DNA from 4 places in the Aliamphritea ceti genome. Region 4 is predicted to be linked to each of the others. Evidence: predicted binding sites of a transcription regulator. Region 4 holds the regulator's gene; each other region holds the start of a gene.

What was found. Region 4 encodes sigma-54, which starts transcription at its own class of promoters, with help from an activator protein. Its sites were predicted from a motif close to TGGCACNNNNNTTGCTNT; they were not measured.
Region 1: a site for sigma-54 is predicted at 4,035-4,052, ahead of OCU49_RS20530 (flagellar hook-length control protein FliK). Genes of this name have one in related genera too.
Region 2: a site for sigma-54 is predicted at 3,606-3,623, ahead of glnA (glutamate--ammonia ligase). Genes of this name have one in related genera too.
Region 3: a site for sigma-54 is predicted at 3,017-3,034, ahead of flgB (flagellar basal body rod protein FlgB). Genes of this name have one in related genera too.

Annotation. Positions count from the first base shown of each region.
Region 1 covers NZ_AP025282.1:4,534,330-4,540,378, forward strand. The annotation lists gene fliN (flagellar motor switch protein FliN) at 1-408, opposite strand, end outside; gene fliM (flagellar motor switch protein FliM) at 499-1,470, opposite strand; gene OCU49_RS20525 (flagellar basal body-associated FliL family protein) at 1,481-2,002, opposite strand; gene OCU49_RS20530 (flagellar hook-length control protein FliK) at 2,168-3,979, opposite strand; gene fliJ (flagellar export protein FliJ) at 4,090-4,530, opposite strand; partial or broken gene fliI (flagellar protein export ATPase FliI) at 4,530-5,905, opposite strand; gene OCU49_RS20545 (flagellar assembly protein FliH) at 5,898-6,049, opposite strand, start outside.
Region 2 covers NZ_AP025282.1:4,127,412-4,133,460, reverse strand. The annotation lists gene pip (prolyl aminopeptidase) at 213-1,163, opposite strand; gene typA (translational GTPase TypA) at 1,313-3,130, opposite strand; gene glnA (glutamate--ammonia ligase) at 3,776-5,179, shown strand; gene glnL (nitrogen regulation protein NR(II)) at 5,490-6,049, shown strand, end outside.
Region 3 covers NZ_AP025282.1:4,576,442-4,582,490, reverse strand. The annotation lists gene flgM (flagellar biosynthesis anti-sigma factor FlgM) at 1-75, opposite strand, end outside; gene flgA (flagellar basal body P-ring formation chaperone FlgA) at 204-902, opposite strand; gene OCU49_RS20700 (chemotaxis protein) at 972-1,919, shown strand; gene OCU49_RS20695 (CheR family methyltransferase) at 1,919-2,776, shown strand; gene flgB (flagellar basal body rod protein FlgB) at 3,068-3,475, shown strand; gene flgC (flagellar basal body rod protein FlgC) at 3,478-3,912, shown strand; gene OCU49_RS20680 (flagellar hook capping FlgD N-terminal domain-containing protein) at 3,951-4,628, shown strand; gene OCU49_RS20675 (flagellar hook-basal body complex protein) at 4,643-6,049, shown strand, end outside.
Region 4 covers NZ_AP025282.1:1,356,307-1,362,355, forward strand. The annotation lists gene OCU49_RS06185 (HPr family phosphocarrier protein) at 1-10, opposite strand, end outside; gene rapZ (RNase adapter RapZ) at 72-938, opposite strand; gene ptsN (PTS IIA-like nitrogen regulatory protein PtsN) at 940-1,401, opposite strand; gene hpf (ribosome hibernation-promoting factor, HPF/YfiA family) at 1,420-1,710, opposite strand; gene OCU49_RS06205 (RNA polymerase factor sigma-54) at 1,756-3,264, opposite strand; gene lptB (LPS export ABC transporter ATP-binding protein) at 3,304-4,029, opposite strand; gene lptA (lipopolysaccharide transport periplasmic protein LptA) at 4,029-4,547, opposite strand; gene lptC (LPS export ABC transporter periplasmic protein LptC) at 4,537-5,103, opposite strand; gene OCU49_RS06225 (KdsC family phosphatase) at 5,103-5,639, opposite strand; gene OCU49_RS06230 (KpsF/GutQ family sugar-phosphate isomerase) at 5,639-6,049, opposite strand, start outside.

The DNA.
Region 1 (6,049 bases), 2.0 Mb from region 4:
GATAACATCAGTCAGGCGAATGCCATAACGGTCATTAACAACAACAACCTCACCATGCGCCACCAGTGTTCCATTCACTTTCACATCAAGTGGCTCACCGGCTACACGGTCCAATTCAATCACAGATCCCTGATTAAGCTGCAACAAATTACGAATCGGGATTTCAGCATGTCCTACCTGCATAGAAATCGTTACCGGAATATCTAAAATCACATCGAGCTTAGGATCATTTACGAAGGAACCGTCATCAGTCAGCTCATCCAGTTCAACTGTCTGGGCAGCCTCACCTGTAGCCTGTTCAGCAAGCGCATCGCCCCAGTCTGCATCGCCGCCAACCTGCTCAGCCATTGCGGCACCCCAGTCATCGGCCATTGCACCCTGGTCAACATTATCTGTGTCATCACTCATGCCAGAACTCTCATCGTATTGGTAATTTCAGCAAACTTAACTGCTTTTCAGTTCAGTTATATGGATAGTCTTTACTTATTTAAATAACTATCAACGCTTTATTTGATTCAGAATTTTAACCGCCAGGTTTCCACGTGAAGTACCGAGATTACAAGTAAATATCGGCACCCTGTTAGCGGTTAATTTCAACTTATCCGGTATATCAATAGGTATGATATCACCAACTTCAAACTCAACCACATCACGCAAGGTTAATTGGCGCTCCGCAATTGACAGTCCCAACTCCATTGGTGCTTCCATAACTTCCTGTTGCAAGCTACTCAGCCATTGCTCATCCAGCTCTTCTTCTGCACGCTGGAAACCAGACACTAGTGTATCTTTTATAGGTTCCAGCATGGCATACGGCATAGTGACGTGAAACTCGCCCATGCCGCCATCAAGGTCTACCTGAAAAGAACTGACAACAACTACTTCTGAAGGGTTGATTACATTTGCCATTGCCGGGTTAACTTCGTGCCCATTAACCTCAAACTTGAGTGGCATTACTGGCTGCCAGGAGTCTTCCAGATCTCCAAAAAACTGTCCAATAACCTTATTGATCAGGCGTAACTCTGTTGGTGTAAACTCACGCCCTTCAATTTTGGCATGCCGACCATCACCGCCAAAAAAGTTATCCACCAGTTTGAACACCAGCTTGGCATCCATCACCAGCAAAGCAGTACCCCGTAACGGCGAAACACGTAATAGGTTAATACTGGTTGGAACGTATAGCGTATGTATATAGTCGCCATACTTCATAATCTGTACGCCGCCCACAGACACATCCGCATTACGGCGCAGTAAATTAAACAGGCTTATTCGGGTATGCCGGGCAAAACGTTCATTAATCATTTCCAGAGTAGGCATCCGACCACGAACAATTCGTTCGTGACTAGCCAGGTCATATACCCTAACCCCACCCGTATCCTGAGGCTCTTCTTCCTGAGTTTCTACATCTCCGCCATCAACACCATGTAATAAGGCATCAATTTCGTCTTGCGACAGCAGATCTTTAACGGTCATATATTAACCTTCACTGCATGATAAAACCGGTAAACAGTACTTTTTCAATGCCTGGTTTACCGATTTTCTCCTGCATTTCTGCCTGAATTTCCTGTGTTGCTGCAGCCTGTAAATCAAGTTTCCCCTGCAAAGTACGCAACGTTGAAAGAGACTGGTTACTAAACAGACGGGTAAGACGATTGACGATACGCGGCATATGCTTTGTCAGCGCAGCAACGACTTCATCATCACGTGTTTTGGTCTCTACATAGACCTGAAGGTAATGGGTTTTACCGTCATTACTGTTTATTGTCACAGTAAAATACGGATCCCCGGAAAGAATTCGAATCTTGCTATATTGTGCCTGTTTTGGCGCGGCAGGGGCTGCTTCAGCCGTCTCAACTGATTCATCATCCCCACCCAAAAACATCAAACCGCCTACAGCACCGCCTGCAGCAACTAAAATAGCGCCAACAATAATCAGGATAAGCTTCAGCTTACCGCCTTTTTTGCCTTCACCGGCCCCATCTGCTTCAGTATTTTCTTCAGCCATCAAAATTCCCAGCGGCATTCAGCCGATTTACCTAACAATAATGGGCTTAATATAACATACTGATTCAGCAGCGGAAGCCACCAAATTCCGCATTCCGCGCAGAAGAAATATATTCCTGAGATGGATTTTTTAAAATTCTACACTAGCTGAAGTTCAAACTGTCGTTTAAGCATAATAGTCAACCATTGAAATGCTTTGTTCTGCCTGACTAACGAGCACTTCAGACTCGCCGTCTACCTCACCATCGGCACCGTATCCCGCACTGGCGACCGCTTCACGCTCCTGAGCATTTTCCCGCTGTCCTGACCCCTGATCCTCTACCGAAGAGTCAGCCAATTCCAGGCCCTGCTCCGCAAACATTTCCCTCAAACGTGGCAGACTTTGCTCTAAGGACTCTTTGACACTGGCATGCGGCGTATTAAAAACAACACTTACCTGTTCATTTTTAATTTCCAGTTTCACATTCAGGCTGCCAAGCTCTGGCGGATCAAGACGAATTTCCGCCACTTTACCATTCTGCGATGCTAACCAGACAACTCTATCACTAACAGCTTGCCCCCAGGCAGGATTACCCGGCCTCAAGCCCTGCTGCATTTGTAACTGATGCGGTTCTGCTCCCACTTTTTCAGCGCGTGCCGCACCAGTCGCAGCCAATGAACTGGTAAGTGACTCAGCAAAACTCTCACCCCTGGCTTCAGCACTTACAGCCGCTGTTGATGTTTTATTAGCTGTCTGATTTGCCAGTTGCTCACTTAGCTGAAATGCTGAGTTTTGTAGCTTTGCCAAGCTATCTGATCCAGCAGCTCCAGCTAAGAAAGTTTTTTGCCCTTCAGGTGAGCCTTTATTGTCTCCAGCTTTATTGTCAGCAACCAACCCTTTCAGTAAACCATTTTCTTCAGCAGCACTTTGCCCAACACCATTCACAGACGGACTAACTGTCTGCTTAGCATCTGACTTAGCAATACCTGCTGCCTGTACAGCAACGCTTTCAGCACCCGGAGCCATCACTTTTGCCGCCTGAGACTCCACTGATTGCTGTGCAACTTGCTGCTGTACTACCTGAGTATTCTGTAATGACTCTGCAGATACATTACCTGTAGCTTGTGGCAAAGCCGTGGCTAAGGAATCACTTGGGGATGCGGTAACCTGTTGATCAGCTGCGGTTACGGCATTCCTACCTGCAACAGAAACCTGTGCATTAATCAGCGCCGGATCAACAATGCGCTCAGCCTGATCAGGACTATCGCCTACTGGCGTAATCGGCGCTACCGGGGTGAGTACCCCCTCATTCTGCTGCCGGACACCTGCTGTATTCTGAGCACCCTCAACAACTGCAGTTTGCTGAGCTACTTGCTGCTGAGTTTTTTCACCAGCAACTGACACTGAAACGTCTTTGGCTGCAACAACTTGTTGCTGTCCGGCAGCATCAGATGTTACTGGCGTTTTTTCCGTACCAGATGCAGCCACCAATTCATGTACAGCTTTACTTAAAGGCGCTTCATCAACAGGTACCCGTGCAATCTCTGCCACTAGCGGCTCAGTTGCCACCTGAGAAACAGCTGCACCCTGAGACACTGGAGCCCCAACCAAAGCACTAGTCGCAACAGCCTGAGTAGAAGCGGCGCTTTTTTCCTGAATCAATGAATACTCAGCGGTGACGTCTGCTTCCAGAAACTTCTTCAACTCGCTCAGCGCATCGCTACCATCAATATTCTCTTGCTTGCCAGAAACACTCTGAGGGGATTTTTCCTGTTCAATTGATGCCTGCTGATGCCCAGGCGGCAAACTCTCTCCGCTTACTGCCGGCACTTGCCCCTGAGAGCTGACGGCAGCAGACTGACTCGCCCGAGCCTGACTGGTTTGTAAAATCATGGCATTAAAGTCCCCACCAGCCCCCGCATTTGCTGGTGCGACGCCGGCTCCAACCAAATCTGGCATTGATCCGGTACTGATAGAAACAGGAAGCGATGAATTCATATGGCAGCCCTAATTAAACACTCAAAACGCTTATTACGTTTATTTATTAGTATTTAAAGCAGGATTAATGCCAAAAAAGGAAAAACGCCTAAATCAGGTTTGATTTATCGTTAAATGAAAGGAGTACGGACGAGCTGAGAACGCTCATCTATTTGTTGTTGTTGTTTTTTATCATCGGCCCGGCGCTCATCATCCCGCGCCTTTTCTATTACCGAATCAATCGCTTTAAAATGTCCATAAGCAGCCTTCCAGTGCTCACGGACCTTCTCAAGATGTTGCTGATCAGACTCAACCGCCTGACGTTGTTGCTGGATCGCGGTACGCAGCTTTTGCATGAACGCCTGATGGGTATCCAGTTGCTGAACACTCACACCAGCAGCACCATTTGCATAAAAATTATTGGCATATTCAGCATAATACTGCTCCAACTGCTGCATTGTCTGAATTCCTTTCTGAATTCGCCCCTGAGTATCAGCCAGCAACTGATCAGCCTGCTTACGCTTCCGCTCAGCCTGCTCCAATACGATTGCCAACCGTTTTGAGCGTTTCATCACTGAGCCTTAACTGAAGCAGCGGTGCTTTCACCGCCTTGTGGATTCGGAGACAAAACCATAGCCATACTTTGCAAACTGGTATTAAAGTCAAAAGACTCCTTTAATCCCTGCTGAAGAAACTCACGCATTAACGGCATTCGCTCAATCGCGAAATCTGTCTCAGGATCACTCCCTCTCATATAAGCCCCCACCGAGATTAAATCACTACTTTGTGATACTTGGCATAAATCTGCTTAAAGCCCATAGCCGCCTGCAAATGCTCGGGAGACACAATCTGCGGCATCGCCCTGCTAATAGACTGTTCAACATCGATCGCAGGATAATGCCCACGCTCAGCAAGTGAACGAGATAACACCACATGGCCATCTAAAATTGCCCGGGCAGAATCAGCGATAGGATCCTGCTGATCATCGCCTTCCGTTAACACAGTATAGAAAGCAGTTACTGAACCACCACCATGATCGCCATTACCGGCGCGCTCAACCAACTTAGGCAGTTTAGCAAACACTGAAGGCGGATAACCTTTCGTCGCCGGAGGCTCTCCTACCGCCAGCGCAATCTCACGCTGCGCTTGTGCATAACGGGTTAGCGAATCCATCAGTAAGAGTACATTTTTACCCTGATCGCGAAAATACTCAGCAATACGGGTAGTCAGCTGCGCAGCACGTAACCGCATCAAGGGAGAATCATCTGCGGGAGAGGCAACCACTACGGAACGAGCCATCCCCTCTGCGCCCAGACTGTGATCTATAAACTCCCGTACCTCTCGCCCCCGCTCACCGATCAAACCAACAACAACTATTTCTGCTTCAGTAAAGCGGGTCATCATCCCCAGTAATACACTTTTACCGACACCACTGCCGGCAAACAAACCTAAACGCTGCCCCCGGCCAACGCTTAGCAGGGCATTCATACAACGAATACCGACATCAAGCGTCTGATTAATTGGCTGGCGAGCCAGAGGATTAATAGTACGACCATGCAAAGGCACTCGGGTATCACACCCCAAAGGCCCACGCCCGTCCAGCGGCTTACCAATACCATTAATAACCCGGCCTAACAGACTAAAACCAACCTCTACATCACCACCACCCTGCTTTGGCAGAACTTTAGCCCCAGGGGCAAGCCCTTCCACAACATCTATTGGCATCAAATAAATACGATCGCCCGCAAAACCAACAACCTCAGCCTCCGTTGGTAAACCTTTTTCAGGATAAACCAGACAATAATCACCCATTGAAGCTTTAATACCGACAGCCTCAAGTGTAAGTCCAATCAAACGGGTTATGTGGCCTTCAGAAACAGGCACGGGCGGGACATAAGACACATTATGAAGTCGTGATAAACGCGTTAAAAGACGATTATCACTCATTATTTAAATCAGGCGCACCCTGGTGTGCCACCTCAATGAGATGTGCCTGTAACTGGCTGGCAACTGCCTGAAAACGTACCTCAGCTGTATGCTCGATCAATGCATTACTGGTCTTAACCTTGCAACCACCAGCCTGAATCGAAT
Region 2 (6,049 bases), 2.4 Mb from region 4:
AGTGGTGAATGCCCTGTAAAACATTGTAAACAGGATTTTTTTTGTCATTTACAAATGTGAAGGGAATGGTGAGGGAGTACTTTCTCTATGTAGCTTTAAAGATAAGGTCGCGAAGTAAGTGTTCAATGCTGGCAGATATGATCGGTCAGGTGTGAGCTGGCAGATCATAACTGCGACAAGCAAAGATGTACTGACATGTTATGGGTTATACGTCAGGCCAGTGACAGGGAAAATGCTTTAGTGGCTTTAATAAGATTATCAATGTTACCCGGTTCCATCAGGCTGTGTCCGGCATCCCGTACAATATGAAGTTCTGCCTGCGGTAGTGCCTGATAAAGTGCATAAGCTTGTTGCAGTGGACAGACCATGTCGTAGCGGCCATGCACGATGACTGTTGGAATCTCAGTGATACGCTCAGCCTGTTCAATGATCTGGTTGCTGCTGATAAAGCCTTCGTTAACGAAGTAATGTGCTTCAAGCCTTGCCATAGCTAAAGCTATGTAAGGATCAGAATAGTGATCAATAACGTTCGGTTTAGGGTCGAGTGTTGAGCAGCGACCTTCCCATACGGACAACGCTTTGGCTGCAGACATGCGGGCAATTTCATTATCTGACGTAAGCCGCTGGTAATAGGCGGTTAGCAGGTCAGCGTGCTCCGATTCAGGTATCTCGCGTATGTATTCTTGCCAGTAATCAGGGAATACTGCGCTGGCTCCCTGTTGATATAGCCATTGAATGTCTTCCCGGCGGCAAAGAAATACGCCACGCAGGATCAGTCCGCAAACTCGCTCAGGATAACGCTGCGCGTAAAGCAGGCTAAGTGTGGCGCCCCACGAGCCGCCGAATAGTAAAAACTGATCAATATTTAAGTGTTCGCGAATCTGCTCGATATCTTCGATGAGATGATCTGTGGTGTTGTTATTCAGTTCCGCATGTGGGGTCGAGCGGCCACAACCACGCTGGTCAAATAACACAATGCGGTAACGTTCAGGGTCGAAAAAGCATCTGTGCTGGGGGCTGGTTCCGCCGCCGGGGCCACCATGTACAAACAATACCGGTATACCCTGCGGATTACCGCTTTCTTCGACGTACAAGCTGTGTTGTGTATCGACGTCCAGCGTGTGTAATTTATAGGGATTTATGTCCGGATAAAGTGTATGCATTGGGCTACCTTGCTTATCGATTTAAGTGCTGATGCGGCTTAAAAGAAATTGAATAAATGCAAGGAGGAGTATAGCCCGGACAGCGAGTGCTGTCCGGGCCGGAAGCGGTTTTTAGAGGCTAAAAACCGGCTTACAGAGGTGTGGCTGAATTACTTCGCGCCGCGGGATGCCCGCTTACGCTCGTTTTCAGTCAGCATTTTCTTACGCAGACGGATGAAGTTAGGTGTTACTTCAACCAGCTCGTCGTCTTCGATGAAGTCCAGTGCCTGTTCCAGTGTGAAGTGGATAGGTGGTGTAAGCTGGATGTTTTCATCAGTACCGGAAGCACGTACGTTGGTCAGCTGCTTACCTTTAATCGGGTTAACGGCCAGGTCGTTGTTACGGCTGTGAATACCCAGCAACATACCTTCGTAAACGTCGATGTTAGGCACAACACATAAGCGACCACGGCTCTGCAGGTTCCACAATGAGTAAGCCAGAACTTTACCGGATACCATGGAAACCAGAACACCGTTGTTACGGCTAACAACTTCACCGTCTTTTACCGGACCGTAGTGGTCGAAGACAGAAGTCATGATGCCGCTACCGGATGTCATTGTCATGAACATTGAGCGGAAACCGATCAGGCCACGGGAAGGCATCATAAAGGTCAGACGTACACGACCCTTACCGTCAACTTCCATATTAGTCATGTCAGCTTTACGTTTGCCTAGCTCTTCGATGATGCTGCCCTGATGCTGATCTTCAACATCGATCATAACAACTTCGAAAGGCTCCTGAACCTGGCCATCGATTTCTTTCTGGATAACTTCCGGACGGGAAACACCCAGCTCGTAACCTTCACGACGCATAGATTCGATCAGTACTGACAGGTGTAATTCACCACGGCCAGAGACTTTGAATTTCTCAGGAGAGTCGCCTGGCTCAACACGTAAAGCTACGTTATGAATCAGTTCGCGTTCCAGACGATCTTTGATGTTACGGCTTGTAACGTACTTACCGTCCTGACCTGCGAAAGGTGAATCGTTCACCTGGAAGGTCATAGATACAGTAGGTTCATCAACAGATAGTGCAGGCAGTGCCTCAACCTGTGCAGGATCACACAAGGTGTCAGAGATGTTCAGTACTTCGATGCCTGTTACACAGATGATGTCGCCAGCACGTGCAGTTTCAACTTCAACCCGTTCCAGACCAAGGTAACCCATGATCTTCTGAACTTTACCGCCACGGATCTTACCTTCGGTATCGATCACTTTAACTGGCTGGTTAACTTTAACTGTACCGCGGGTTACACGGCCTACACCGATAACACCTACGTAGCTGTTGTAGTCCAGTGCAGAAATCTGCATCTGGAAAGGACCGTCAGTATCAACTTTAGGTGGCTCAACATGTTCTACAATCGCTTCGAACAGTGGCGTCATGTCTTCAGACAGAGCGTCCGGCTCAGTACCGGCAATGCCGTTCAGCGCAGATGCATAGATAACAGGGAAGTCCAGTTGCTCATCGGTGGCACCCAGGCTGTCGAACAGATCAAATACCTGATCGATTACCCAATCAGGGCGTGAGCCGGGACGGTCAACCTTGTTAACAACTACGATAGGGCGCAGACCCTGATCGAAAGCTTTCTGGGTTACGAAGCGGGTTTGTGGCATTGGACCATCAACCGCATCAACCAGCAGACATACGCAATCAACCATAGAAAGTACACGTTCAACTTCACCACCAAAATCAGCGTGGCCCGGTGTATCTACGATGTTGATGTGGTAATCATTCCATTCAATGGCGGTGTTCTTCGCCAGAATGGTAATACCACGCTCTTTCTCCTGATCATTGGAGTCCATGATACGCTCAGTGCCTTCATCACGACGACCCAAAGTGCCGGACTGCGAGAGCATTTTGTCGACCAGGGTGGTTTTACCATGGTCAACGTGCGCAATGATTGCGATGTTTCTTAGTTTTTCAATCACGTCTGAGAACCTGTGCAGACAAAATAAATTAGGCGCGCATTATACATGAATGTGGGTAAAGCTGTGTGTTTCTTATGCATGTTTTGAAAAAATCACCAAAATGCCATATTAAATCGCTGATTTAGCAGTAAGAAATATAGGGTCCGGCTGTAAAACTGCAGTAATATTGTGCGGCGAAAATATTTGATATGGATACCGCGTCTATTCGGTGCCCTATTATGGGGCGATATTGGTTTTTATGCTCTATTTTGGTGCGAAAAAGTTTAGCTGTTGTCGTAGCAAGTGCCAGTATGTTGCTTCGCCGCACTGTCTTATAGCATTTGACTTTATATAGATGTGCCGAGTAAAGGCTGTAAAAAAGTTGCGCAAAGTCAGGTGCTTATTGGGACTGGTAATGCTTTTGTGGGTGTCTTAGGTTGTATTTTGAGCCCTTTCAGAAGTTTTTTTAGTGATGATAAATAGGTTATTTAAAAGTTGGCACAAGCCTTGCTTTTAGACTTGCCCATAACGGTAGTAGCGGCAAAGGTGCCGGTAAGCCTTATACGTTTGACCAGTGCCCTAGCAAACACATTTTATCCTGCGGTTATTGCTTATATGTAGTAACGGTATGAAACAGACAAATTTAAACCAGTGGAGATGACGATAATGTCAGAGACTATTAAGCTGATTAAAGAAAACAGCGTACGTTGGGTAGACCTGCGTTTTACTGATACACATGGTAAAGAGCAGCACGTTACTATTCCTGCCAGCGAAGCAGATGAAGATTTCTTTGAAGAAGGTCAGATGTTCGACGGTTCTTCTATCGGCGGTTGGAAAGGTATTAACGAGTCTGACATGATTCTGATGCCAGATGACAGCGCATCTGTAATGGATCCGTTCTCTGAAGATTCTACAGTTATCGTACGTTGTAATATCGTTGAGCCTTCTACTGGCCAGGGTTATGACCGTGATCCACGTTCTGTTGCTAAGCGTGCAGAAGCTTACCTGATCTCTACCGGTATTGCTGACACAGCATTGTTTGGTCCTGAGCCTGAGTTCTTCGTATTTGACGAAGTTAAATGGCACGCAGATATCAGCGGTTGTGGTTACAGCATCAACTCTCAGGAAGCTGCATGGTCTTCCAGCCACAGCATCGAAGGCGGTAACACTGGGCACCGTCCACGTGTTAAAGGCGGTTACTTCCCAGTACCACCAGTTGATTCTCTGCATGATTTGCGTGGCGCTATGTGTGACGCAATGGAAGCAATGGGTCTGGTTATCGAAGTACACCACCACGAAGTAGCAACTGCTGGTCAGTGTGAAATCGGTGTAGGTCCGAACACCCTTACTAACAAAGCTGATGAAGTTCAGATCCTGAAGTATTGCGTACACAACGTTGCTCACGCATATGGCAAGACTGCTACTTTCATGCCTAAGCCATTAGTTGGTGATAACGGTTCTGGTATGCACGTTCACATGTCTCTGAACAAAGATGGCGTTAACCTGTTCCACGGTGATGCTTACGCTGGTCTGAGTGAAATGGCGCTGTATTACATCGGCGGTATTATCAAGCACGCTAAAGCGCTAAACGCTTTGACTAACTCTTCTACTAATGCCTATAAGCGTCTGGTACCAGGTTTCGAAGCACCGGTAATGCTGGCTTACTCTGCCCGTAACCGTTCTGCTTCTATCCGTATTCCTTATGTAACTAATCCTAAGGCATACCGTGTTGAAACCCGTTTCCCTGATCCATCTGCTAACCCATACCTGTGCTTCGCAGCACTGATGATGGCAGGTCTGGACGGCATTCAGAACAAGATTCACCCTGGCGATGCTGCTGATAAGGATCTATATGATCTGCCAGCGGAAGAAGCGGCTGAGATCCCAACAGTTGCAGCGTCTTTTGAAGAAGCGCTGAGCTGCCTGGATCAGGATCGTGACTTCCTGACAGCTGGTGGTGTATTCACTGATGGCATGATCGATGCTTTCATCGCGCTGAAGCGTGAAGAGTGTGAGAAAGTCAGCATGACTACACACCCTGTAGAATTCGATCTGTACTACTCTGTTTAATAACAGATAGCAGATTAAGAAAACCTCCTTCGGGAGGTTTTTTTTTGCCTGTGGAACTACATCAGACACCAATTTGATATATGTAAATGATGTAATATATGCGAAGTGCACTATTTTGGTGCAAAATGTATAAGTGATTTAATTATTTAGGCTGGTTCGGTTTTTGCAGAGTAAATAATAAGAGTTGAGAGAATCAGCGACAATTTTGTCGGTGTCTTTTTATAACTGGATTAGATCAGCACGCAGAGGCTGGCGATTATGTCTTCAAGGCATGAGACCAAACTTCGGAAGGGTATTGGCAGGCAATTATATGGCCACAAAACTTTATAAACAGTTACTGGATAATCTGACCACGGCAGTGATGTTGATCGATGATCGCTTTTCACTGGTGTATATGAATCCAGCTGCAGAGATGTTGTTGGAAGCGAGTGAGCGCCGCCTGTTTCATGTGCCGGTAAGGAACTGGTTGATGCTCGCGGATGAAGATTGGCAATTGCTGGGCGAAGCGCTAGAAGATCAGCGGCCTTTTACTAAGCGGGAGGCGAAGGTCCGCAGTCTGTCTGGTCATCAGTTCACTGTGGATTACAGTGTTAATCCGATGGTTCAGCAAGGTGAGAAGTTGCTGTTAGTGGAGTTACATCCCAGGGACCGCTGGTTACGTATATCCAGAGAAGAAGAGTTGCTCAGTCAACATGAGACATCGATTAATCTGGTGCGTGGTCTTGCTCATGAGATTAAGAATCCTCTGGGAGGTTTGCGGGGAGCGGCTCAGTTGTTACAGCGGGAGCTGAAAGATCCTGGCTTGCATGATTATACCCAGGTCATTATCAGTGAGGCAGACAGGCTGCGGGATCTGGTTGATCGTCTGCT
Region 3 (6,049 bases), 2.0 Mb from region 4:
TGCAGGTTGTTCGCTCACCTTGCCACGAGATTGGGTCGCCTGATTGGACGATAAACCCGTGATATCAATAACCATTTTCTGAACCTCATTCTTCTATGAGTGAGTGTATCGGCGTGACACGGATAATCTTTAGAAAAAAAACTTAAATAAATGTCAGAGATTTAGAACAAGTATATCAGTGAAGTTTCGCAGGTGCGAATGGGCTAGGGAGAAACTGATACTACGCCAACCCGGGTAACATATGCGCGGATGATACGGCCTGAACGTGAGTTTTTAACGTTGATTTGTTTTCCCTGTTCTCCGTTATCCATCGCGATGCCGTTCATACGTATAACCATACCGCCTTTTTTAGCCTCTATGACAACAAGATCTCCTTTCCTGACCATTAAGTGCTTACTCAAAGATGAGGCAGATATGAGTTGTTTAATTCCAAGCGTTCGCTTCAATTGTCTGCCTAGCAGTTCGGTTCGGTCCGTATAGTAGGGTTTGTTAACGCGTCGAATGTCTGTTTCCATTAGAACCAGGTCCTTATCCCCCAAAATGGTGCCCTTGCTAATGGGTCTGGTTGTACGAACAACAGGAAGCCATTGTTCGATAGTACCTGTGAGAAAAACACGCCATGTTGGCTGGCTGCACTGAACGGCGATACTTACCCTGCTGGCCCGTGTTGGTGCGTGTTTGAAGCTGATTGGCTGCTTGCAACGAGGCAGTTTAAGTTGTGGGCTTAAAGCTTTGAGGCGAACTGTTGTGCGCGCTAATGGTTGTTCAATAGTGTAGATAGAATGCAGGTAATCTTCGGCTTGTTGTTTGATTTTGGCGTGGTATGGGGTTGCTTGGGCCTTTACTGCCAGAGTGAAGATCGCTATAAAAGTACATATTAATGTGATGGTTGAGTTATTCACTGGATAATTTAAACCATTACTTACCATTTGAGTAAACTAAGCAGCCCCACTCAGTACGTAGGAACAATCATGTCAGTAAATAAGATTAGTGTAAACCAGCGACAGCGGGTGAGTGATGTTGGCCATAACCGCCTGGAATTATTGCTATTTGGCCTTAATACTGATCAGGAATATGGTATCAACGTATTTAAGGTGCGGGAAGTTCTTCCGTGCCCGGATTTGACGGGAATTCCTAAACAAACAACGTCCTTAAAAGGCATGGCTCATATCCGTGGTGAGACTATTCCTGTTATAGATTTGTCCGAGGCTATAGGGGAAGAGCCTGTTAGTCCGGATGAGCGCCGCAGCTGCTTTCTTGTTGTTACTGAATATAGTCGCCGTACTTTATCGTTTCTTGTGCGACGGGTTGACCGGATTTTGGCAACGCATTGGGATAACGTTACTCCACCTCCAGTTGAATTGGTTGGTCAGAATTATCTGACTGCTGTACTTGAACATGATGGTAACCTGATCGAAATTCTGGATGTTGAACAGATCTTGGCGGATTTGATTCCTACCAATACTGCTGTGAGTGAAGATATAGCTACTGAGGAAGTTAAAAATCACGCGAAGGAATATCACGTGATGGTCGTGGACGATTCAAATATTGCATTGAAGCAGGTGCAACAGGTATTTGAAGGCATGAGCATTAAAGTTACGACAGCTAAGAACGGTAAAGCAGCATTAACATTATTAGAGCAGTTGGTTGATAAGGGTGTTGATGTGCCTTCGTTATTCCTGATGATAGTGTCGGATATCGAAATGCCTGAAATGGATGGTTATACCCTGGTTAACCGTATCCGTGAAAATGAAGGCTTGCGTAAGTTACATGTTGTGTTGCACAGTTCTTTAAGTGGTCGGTTTAATCTGTCCATGATTAAAAAGGTGGGAGCTGATGCATTTATTGGCAAGTTCGATGCTGATGAATTGGCAACTGCAGTTGTAGATCGTATGAAGGCGGTTGAGTCCGGCCTTTAATAGGTGGTGGAGTAAAGGTTCTGGATACTTCTAAGTTAAAGATTACGGATCAGGAATTTACCCAGTTTTGTGATTATCTGGAAAATGCCTGCGGTATTCTGCTAGCCAGGCATAAGCTGTATCTTGTTGAAAGCCGCTTAGGGCGCCTGATGAAGGAGCGTGGTATCGCCACTCTCGCTACCTTGGTCGAGCAGTTGAAACGGCCGGGTAGCCGGGCTTTAAACGAGCAGGTTATTAATGCCATGACGACGAATGAGACGTTATGGTTCCGTGATATACATCCTTATGCAATATTGAATAATCAGGTGTTGCCTGAGTTGGCTGCTGGTGGCAGGCAGCGCTTGCGTATCTGGTCAGCGGCGTGTTCTACCGGTCAGGAGCCTTATTCAATAAGCATGTCGATTGAAGAGTTTAAACAGTCCGGGAAAGGCAGTTTTAGTGGTGAAGAAATAGTTGCTACTGATATTTGCACACGGGTGCTTCAGCAAGCTAAAACAGGTGATTACGAGCGGTTGGCTTTAGGTAGAGGTTTGTCTCAGGAGCGGTTGAATCGATTTTTCGCACCTAAAGGGGATGATATCTGGACAATTAAGCCTGAGCTTAAGCGGAGAATTAACTTCCGTGAGCTGAATCTTTTAGGTTCATATAGCACCATAGGTCAGCTTGATATTATCTTTTGCCGTAATGTACTTATTTATTTCTCTACAGAGTTAAAGTTAGAAATCTTAAGAAAGATGCATAAGTCTTTAAAGAAAGGTGGCTATTTGTTTTTAGGCGCTTCTGAGTCTTTATCGGGACTGAGTGATTGCTATGAAATGATTCATTGTCGACCAGGAATTATTTACAAAGCCATTTAACAGATTTTCATTTGTTACTTTAAACCCTGAATAACTAGGTTATTCGGGGTTTTTTTGTGTCTTGATTATGAGGAATGCCTGCATTTGTGGGAAAGCAGGGGCATTAGGAGGAGGGAATTGCCGCTTGCTTGCCGCTCAACTGTCAGGGGTTGCCGCCTTTCTGGATATAAGGCGATTTAATTGCCGCTTTGTACTTCTGGGTTAATATTAACTTATTGTTTTTGTTGCGTTTTGTATAGTTGGCATTTGAATTGCTTTTAAGTGGTCAGTTAATAAAAAAGGAGTGTCGGCGTGGCAATAAGTTTTGAATCAGCACTGGGAATACATGAGCAAGCAGTCTACGTACGTAGTCAGCGTGCAGAAGTGTTGGCAAACAATATTGCAAATGCAGATACCCCGAATTTCAAAGCGCGCGATATGGACTTCAAAGCTATTCTGCAGGGTAAAGAGTCGCAAATGCAGATGGGACAGCTGGAGTTGGCAAAAACCAAGAGCGGGCATAGCGAAGGCCTGGTTAATCCGGATTTTGCCGCTGAGATGATGTATCGCATTCCGAGCCAGCCAAGTATTGATGGTAATACTGTCGATGTTCAGACTGAGATGGCGCGCTATACAGAAAATGCTTTGGATTATCAGGCTTCATTTCAATTTCTTGATAAAAAATTCAAGGGATTAAAAAGCGCGATTAAGGGTGAATAATTATGTCATTGTCTAATATTTTTGATATCGCCGGTTCGGCAATGAGTGCTCAGACAGTTCGTCTGAATACGACTGCCAGTAACATGGCCAATGCGGACAGTGTAAGCAGTAGTTATGGTGAAACTTATCGTGCTCGAAAGGCTGTTTTTGAGCTTGGAAGACAAAATGAAATGCAGCCGGGTGTACCGCTAGGTACGCAGGCTGGTCAGGGGGTTGAAGTTGCGGGAATTGTTGAGAGTGATGCGCCGTTGCGTCAGGAATACAACCCGAATCACCCAATGGCAAACGAAGATGGATATGTTTTTTATCCTAACGTAAACGTTGTAGAAGAGATGGCAGATATGATTTCTGCTTCTCGTTCATTTCAGATCAATGCTGAAATTATGAATACTGCGAAGCAAATGACGCAGCGGGCGCTGACCTTGGGTCAGGGTTGATAGTGTCGGGCTACGTGAGAGTTCAGAGGTAATTAGTTATGGCTACTATTAATACGAATCAAACGACATCTAGTGTCTACGATCAGATTAATGCGCAGAATAAATCGCAGTCGACTCAGACGTCTCAGACATCCAGTGACAGTGATATGTTCATGCAGCTGATGATCGCACAGTTGCAAAATCAGGACCCTACCAGTCCGGCAGAAACCAACGATTTCATGCAACAAATATCCAGCATGAGTCAGGTTGAGAGCATTAATAATCTGAATGTAACGATGAATAACCTGTCGAATTCGCTGCTGTCTAGTCAGTCAGCGCTTCAGGCATCATCTATGGTTGGGCAAAACGTTTATGCCAAAACAGATGTAGCAACCATTACTGCGGATAATAAAGATGTGAAAGGCATTATTGAATTGCCGATCTCAACAACGAATCTACGTGTTTCAATTTATGACAGTAACGGTGCGAAAATTGAAACGCTGGATTTGGGCGCTAAGAATGCCGGTGATCTTAATTTTGCCTGGAATGCCGGTGATGCTGCTTCCGGGGATTACCGTGTAGTGGCTGAGGCAGCAACCGCAGATGGCTATAAAGTTGCTAACAGTTATCTGTCGTATAACGTCAACAGTGTGACCCTTGGGCAAAACGGTGTTGGCATGAAATTGAATACTGACGCCGGATCTATTGCGTTTAGTGACATCAAGCAGATTGGTTAAGGCGGGAGAGTAACATGGCGGGTTTTAATACTGCGATTACAGGTTTAAAAGCAGCAACAACCGATCTGGATGTGACAGGTAATAACATTGCTAACTCCAGCACCATCGGTTTCAAATCATCCCGGACTGAGTTTGGTGATATTTATGCAACGGCTGTTGTTGGTGCGGGTTCAAGTAATGTTGCCGGTTCAGGTGTAATTGTTACGGATATCGCCCAGGACTTTCAGGCGGGCACCATTGAATTCACAAATAACAATCTGGATTTGGCAATTAACGGATCTGGATTCTTCCAGTTAGATGATGGCCAGGGAGGTGTGAGTTATACCCGAGCGGGTGCATTTGAGCTGGATAAAGATGGATTTGTTGTTTCAAAGTCAGGTAAGAAGCTTCAGGGTTACGGGTTGGATAGTGATGGTAACCGCTTGCCGATTGGTGATCTGGCAGTGACTCAGAAAGAGAGTCCGCCAAAGGCGACAGAAGATATTAATTTATCTTTTAACGTTGATGATCGTTTAGATGCAGGTGTTTTGACGCAGCCTTATAACAGAGATAATCCAGCGACCTTTTCTTACAGTACTACAGTGCGTACGTTTGACAGTCTTGGTAACGAGCATACGATTAAGTTCAATATGGTTGAGCAACCACCTATTCGAGAAGTGCAAACGCTTAACTTTTCTGGAGCAACGCCTCCCAATGTAGCGGGTGGTACAGTTGTCATTAGTGGTCAGACAATTGATAAGGATGTGTTACGAAGCGGTATTGGGCTAGATCCTGATGGTACGCTGGTAGATGGTGATTATCGTTTTCCTGGTCAGGTTCAGGCAATGACAATTACTGGCTCTGGTGCAGGTGTAACGGGTGTGGATATTGCGCTTGGTACTTACACGGTTAACTTAACGGGTATCACCACTACCGGTACGAATGCGGACTTAGGTGATCAGTTAGAAACATCAGCGCAAACGATTATTGATGATTACAATGCGAACTTGCCAGCAGGTCAGCCACGTTTAATCAATATAATTAATGATCCTGCTAACTCAGCTGTTGTGTATTTTCAGTTCGATGATTCCGAGTCTGCGCCTGCTACCAGTATTTCAGGTGCGACGGGCGGTGTTGTTACTGAAACAACCGCAATGAACGACTTTGGCAGTGAAGTTCAGTCGTTGCTAAATGCTGATACTCGTGTGCGTTCTGTGCAAGTTGCTGCAGATGGCGAGTCTTTAGATATTCGTTTTAAAGCTTCTGCTTCAGATGTTGATGATATTCAGTTGCGTGATGGTGCGGGTAACCTGATAACGGATGTTGCTATAACATCGGCTAACTTGGCAGCAAGCGAATCTCATACGTATGCATTTAACAGTGCTGCTTTTGCAAGTGGGACTTTGGATGCGTCACCTTCGATAACAATCGGTGGTATTTCT
Region 4 (6,049 bases):
GTTCCTGCATAAAATTATATGCACCTCTGGTTATTCAGTTGCCAGGCTGGCATCTGAAGAGTCTGAATTCCTTAAGGCAGTTCACGATGCCTGACATGGACATTATCCATAGTTCGTCTGAAATGGCTAGTCAGCTGTTCGGCAATAAATACCGAGCGATGGTGCCCGCCGGTGCAGCCAATACCGATAGTGACATAGCTACGGTTATTTTTCTCGAAAACAGGTAACCATTTTTCCAGATATGCGGTGATATCTGCGAGCATTTCTTTTACTTCACTTTCCTGGCTCAGGAAGTCGATAACCGGTTGCTGTAAGCCAGTGTATTCCCGTAATGGTGGGAGCCAGTAAGGGTTAGGTAGGCAGCGTACATCGTAGGTGAAGTCCAGATCCAGCGGTAAGCCGTGCTTGAAACCGAAGGACTCAAACTGTATGGAAAGCCCCTGTTCCTGTTTTTGCATAATGCGCAGTTTGATGCTGTCGCGAAGCTGATACAGAGAGAGGCGTGTAGTGTCTAGGCGTAAGTCAGCGAGTACTGCTAACGGACTAAGCAATTCGCGCTCATAAGCGATGGCGTCTTTTAAGCTGAGTTGATCATCTGAAAGAGGGTGTTTGCGACGCGTAGCGCTGTAGCGTTTGAGGAGAATCTCTTCACTGCTATCAAGGTATAAAAGTTCGCAGCTTACCTGTTGGTTAGCCCGCAATTTTTTGAAGATTGCCGGAAACTCTTCAAGGTTACTGAGTGGGTTTCGGGCATCTATGCTGACTGCCAACAGTGTCTTTGGGGCGTCCTGGCTAGGTTTTTCCGGTGGTCGGGTTATCAGTTGTGGTAACAGCTGTGCTGGCAAGTTATCGATGCAATAAAAGCCAATGTCTTCCAGGGCCTGGAGGGCTGTGCTTTTGCCAGACCCTGAGCGGCCGCTTATCACCACAAGTTTCATATCAGTTATCAACCTTGTAATGAGTTGCGATTTCTAGCAGTGCTTCAGCTGAAGGTGCGTTGCGCAGTTGCTGGCGAAATTCTGCCTGACTGAATAATTCGGCCAGGTTACCTAGCGTCTGCAGATGCTTATCACAGGCGTCTGCCGGTACTAGCAGGACGAATAGTAAATCAACCGGAGCGCCGTCAATTGCATCAAAGTCGATGGGTTTGGCCAGCTGAACAAGACAGCCTACGACCTGGCTATAGTTATCCAGTCTGCAATGAGGTATTGCAACACCTTCTCCAATACCTGTACTTCCGAGGCGTTCGCGACCAATCAGGCCTGAGAAAATGTCTTCTTCCTCAAGATCGTCCAGTTGCTGAGAGATAGTTTGACTGATGAGTTCTAGGGTGCGTTTTTTACTGCCGCCCTCAAGAGCGTGGAGCACTCTTGAGGGGCTGAGTAGATCTTTGATTAACATATGGTTTCAGAAACGTTGCTATTTGTGATTCTTAAGTTTTTCTTTATGTTTGATAACCTGTCGATCGAGCTTGTCAATCAGGCCATCAATTGCTGCATACATGTCATCGTGTTCGTGTGTCGCGAACAGTTGGCCACCGGCTACGTGAACATCACCTTCAGCCTTCTGCCGGCTCTTTTCTATGCTCAGAGTTACCTGAGCATTGGTGATGTTGTCAAAGTGACGTTCCAGCTTACTGAATTTGCTGTGCACATAGTTGCTCAGTGAATCTGTCAGTTCAACATGGTGACCAGAAATATTGATTTGCATGGCAATCTCCTTGTTAGTGCATTACGGACATAATCCGTAATTTCATTAAACCAGACGCTTTCGCTCATTTGAAGGTGGAATGTTCAAAGACTCGCGATATTTAGCAATGGTTCGTCGGGCGACTTTAATTCCCTGCTCATCCAGCAGTTGAGTAATCTTATTGTCACTCAGTGGTTTTGCAGGGCTTTCAGCTGCAACCAGTTTTTTAATCAGTGCACGTATTGCAGTAGAAGAACAGGTTCCACCGCCGTCGGTACTGACGTGACTGGAGAAAAAATATTTTAGTTCGAAAATACCCCTTGGGGTATGCATGTACTTTTGGGTTGTAACTCTGGAAATGGTTGATTCATGCATATCGACAGCTTCGGCAATATCGTGCAGTACCATTGGTCGCATGGCTTCTTCGCCTTCTTCCAGGAAGTCTTGCTGACGGGCAACAATTTCCCGGGTTACTTTGAGTAAAGTTTCATTACGGCTGAGAATGCTTTTTATAAACCAGCGGGCTTCCTGTAAATGACTTTTCAGATAGGTATTATCCGGGCTGTTATCTGCGCGCTTAATTAAATCTGCATAGCTGTCGTTTATGCGCAGGCGGGGGGATGCTTCCGGACTTAGCCGGACTTGCCATATACCTTTATCTTGGCTGACGAATACATCAGGAATTACATACTCTGAATGTGTAGTTGTAATGCTGGCGCCAGGTTTTGGATTAAGTGTCTGGATCAGAGCAACTACTGCCTGTAACTGAGGTTCTTTCAGGCGGGTTTTACGCATTAATAATTTGTAGTCATGATTGCCAAGGATGGGCAGGTATTGGCTGACAACTTTGCGTGTTTCTTTGAGGTAAGCAGTGTCTGCCGGCAGCTGATTAAGTTGCAGCATCAGGCATTCACTCAAGTCTCGGGCAGCAACGCCTGGTGGATCAAATTGCTGTACTCGGCGAAGTACTGCTTCAATTTCATCCAATTCAGTTTCTTGTAAGAACTGGTCGTCCTGACTTATAAAGTGCTCGTGGATCGCTTCCAGTTCGATACTCAGGTAGCCATCAGGGGTAATACCATCAATGATATTCGTCGCGATTAACTGATCCAGTTCGCTCATTGGCGTAAGGTTAAGCTGCCAATTTAGATGATCCTGAAGGGTTTCAACGGCTGTGTCGTTAGCTTCAAAGTTGCTGTCACTGAAGTCGTTATTGCTGGTGGAGCTGCTGGGAGTCGCCGTCTGAAAGGTGTCTTCCCACTGGCTGTCAGTTGCCAGTTCGTCTGGAATGTCTTCGCTCCAGTCGCTGTCCGCGACATGGGTTTCTTCAGGCTCAGCGCTAACTGTTTCGGTCGTTTCCTGCTTGGCAGGGGAGTCAGCATCGTGCTCCGTTTTTGCTTCATTGCTTTCGGACGAATCTTCCTCGCCAACTTCCAGCATTGGATTTGAGTCGAGAGCTTCCTGGATTTCCTGTTGCAAATCAAGCGTTGACAGTTGTAACAGCCGAATCGCCTGCTGCAATTGCGGGGTCATCGTAAGGTGCTGGCCAATCTTCAGTTGTAACGCTTGTTTCATATAACTGCTTGTACCTGTCAGATAAAGAAGGGGTGAAAACTACAGACGGAACTGCTCGCCAAGATATGCCTGCTTCACTTGCTGATTACTCAGTATATCTTCTGGTGCGCCAGCGGCAAGGATATATCCTTCACTGACGATATATGCCTGTTCACAAATGTCTAAAGTTTCGCGAACATTGTGGTCAGTAATCAGAATACCAATGTTTTTACTTTGCAGGTGTTTGATTGTTGCTTTTATATCTGTAACTGAAATAGGGTCTACGCCAGCGAAAGGTTCATCCAGCAGGATAAAGCTAGGTTCGGTTGCCAGCGCACGGGCAATTTCAACCCGCCGACGTTCACCGCCTGACAGGCTCATACCTAGGCTATCAGCCAGATGTGTTACGTGAAACTCTTCCAGTAACTCTGAAAGTTTTTCTTCGCGTTGCTGTTTGTTAAGTTCAGGGCGGGTCTCGAGAATCGCCATAATATTATTGCGAACGCTCAGCTTCCGAAAAATGGATGCTTCCTGAGGAAGGTAGCCAATGCCTTTTCGGGCACGATTATGCATAGCTTGTCTGGTGAGGTCCTGACCATCGAGCTGGATAGTGCCCTTGTCAGCATCTACTAAACCGACAATCATATAGAAACAGGTAGTTTTACCTGCGCCGTTAGGGCCAAGTAACCCAACAATCTGGCCACGTTCAATGTGCAGGGAGACATCTTTTACAACTGACCGGCCTTTGTAACTCTTGGCCAGGTTAAGAGCTTCTAAGCTACTCATTAATTAGTGTCGCTCTGAGTTGCTTTAGGCTGAATCACCATAATTACCCGTTCGTTTGAGGATTTATTGTCGCTGAAGGCTTCGATGGTACTTTTTTTCATATCGTATACGATACGGTCTCCGGTAAAAACGTCGCCACCCTGAGTGACTTTAGCTTTGCCGGTGATAACCAGTACTTCTGCAAGCGTATCGTAATCCAGCTTACTGCCATAGGCATGGGTCAGAGGGTCTTGTTTATTGGGCTTTTGTTCATAGTGAGCGGGTGAGCCAAGGGCTTTAATATTTGTAACCCCACCGTTAGCCTGTTTTAACTCGACAGTACTTCCTTCAATTTTTAGAGTGCCCTGTTGAACGTTGACTGCGCCTTTGTAGACAGTTATCCCTGTTAGTTCATTCATGTTGGCGTTGTCGGCAGCTATATGAATGGGTTGGGATTTATCTTCAGGTAGCGCTGTAGCCAGGCTGGAAAACAGAGCTGAAAGTAGAATGAAAGGTGTTGCAATACGGCTAATTGACATAGTGAAGCCCTTTTACTTGGGATTGCAATTCGACAGTGTTGACGTTGAAATCAGCTTGCATGCCAACGCCTGTAGTTCGGCCTGACTGGTCAGATATTGTGACTTTTGAAGCTGTTTTCGCAAGTTTTTTTTCAGTGAAGACAGTCAGAACCTCGGTATTAATCGTCTGCTGTTTTTCAGGCTGTTGATGATCTCTGATGATCACATTGCCGATAAATTCAATCTGCTTGCTCTGATCTGGAATTTCGCCCTGATTACTATTAACTGAATTAGTAAGCTTACCCAGTTCGAAAAAGTGTATTTCAGGTTTTAATAATTCCAGACGTTGTTTTGCTGGCAGGTGTTCAATGAATTCTGAGGTAAGTGACTGAGTCTTGAATCCATCGGAACTGAAATCTTTGCTGTGGCTTTGCTTGATAAAATAGTCTGCTTGCGGGTGAGCAGGCTTGTTATCAGCATTTTTTGGTTTCTGCCCTGGGTCTTGCCAACCCAGGTAGAAAACACTGACGCCTACAATAAGTATCGCAATGAGTAAGCGTAGTCGGGACCGTGACATCACAGATATTCTGCCCAGATTGCATCAAGTTTCTGCTGCGCTGCAAGAATCGTTTCGCAGAACTCTCTGCCTGCGCCTTGTCCGGCCAGACGGGTTGTGCACCAGTCTGCATGCTGACGCACAAAGTCATGGCCGCCATTAACCGTTGCACCAAAAACCACCGCACGAATAGCGGCCAGGTCTGGCAGGTCATCGCCGATATATGCTGTGTTGTCAGGGGTAAAACCAGTATCTGACCAAAGTTCTTTCAGAGCTGTTAATTTATCTTCGCGTCCCTGATACAGGTAATGGATACCTAAGGAATTAGCGCGTTTTTCAACCTGGGGAGAGCTTCGGCCAGTTATAATGGCTGTTTTGATGCCTGCTTGCTGCAGCATCTTGATACCAAGTCCGTCCAGAGTATTGAAATTTTTAATTTCGCTGCCGTCCGGGAGAAAGTTTAATTTTCCGTCTGTGAGAACACCGTCGACATCAAATACCGCAAGCCGAACATTTTGCATATTTTGGATAAGTTGTTCAGAAATGTTTGCCAGCATCAGATAACTCCAGCCTGTAACATGTCGTGCATGTTAAGAGCGCCTACCGGCGTTCCTTGTTCATTCAGTACAATTAATGCGTTAATCTTATGTGTTTGCATAATTTGTAATGCTTCAGCGGCAAGCATTTCGGCTTCTGCTGTGGTGCATTCACGGGTCATGACCTGGCTGATTGGAGTGTTCTTCAGGTCAATATTTTGATCCAGAGTTCGGCGCAGGTCACCATCGGTAAATATACCGGCAAGTTTGCCGTCTGCACTTTGAATACCTGTCATACCTAAGCGTTTGCGGGTTACTTCAATTAAAGCATTATCCAGTGAAGTATCAGGGCTGACCATAGGTATTTCGTCACCGCTGTGCATAATATCTGCAACCTTCAGCAGCAGGCGACGTCCCAGGCTTCCTCCGGG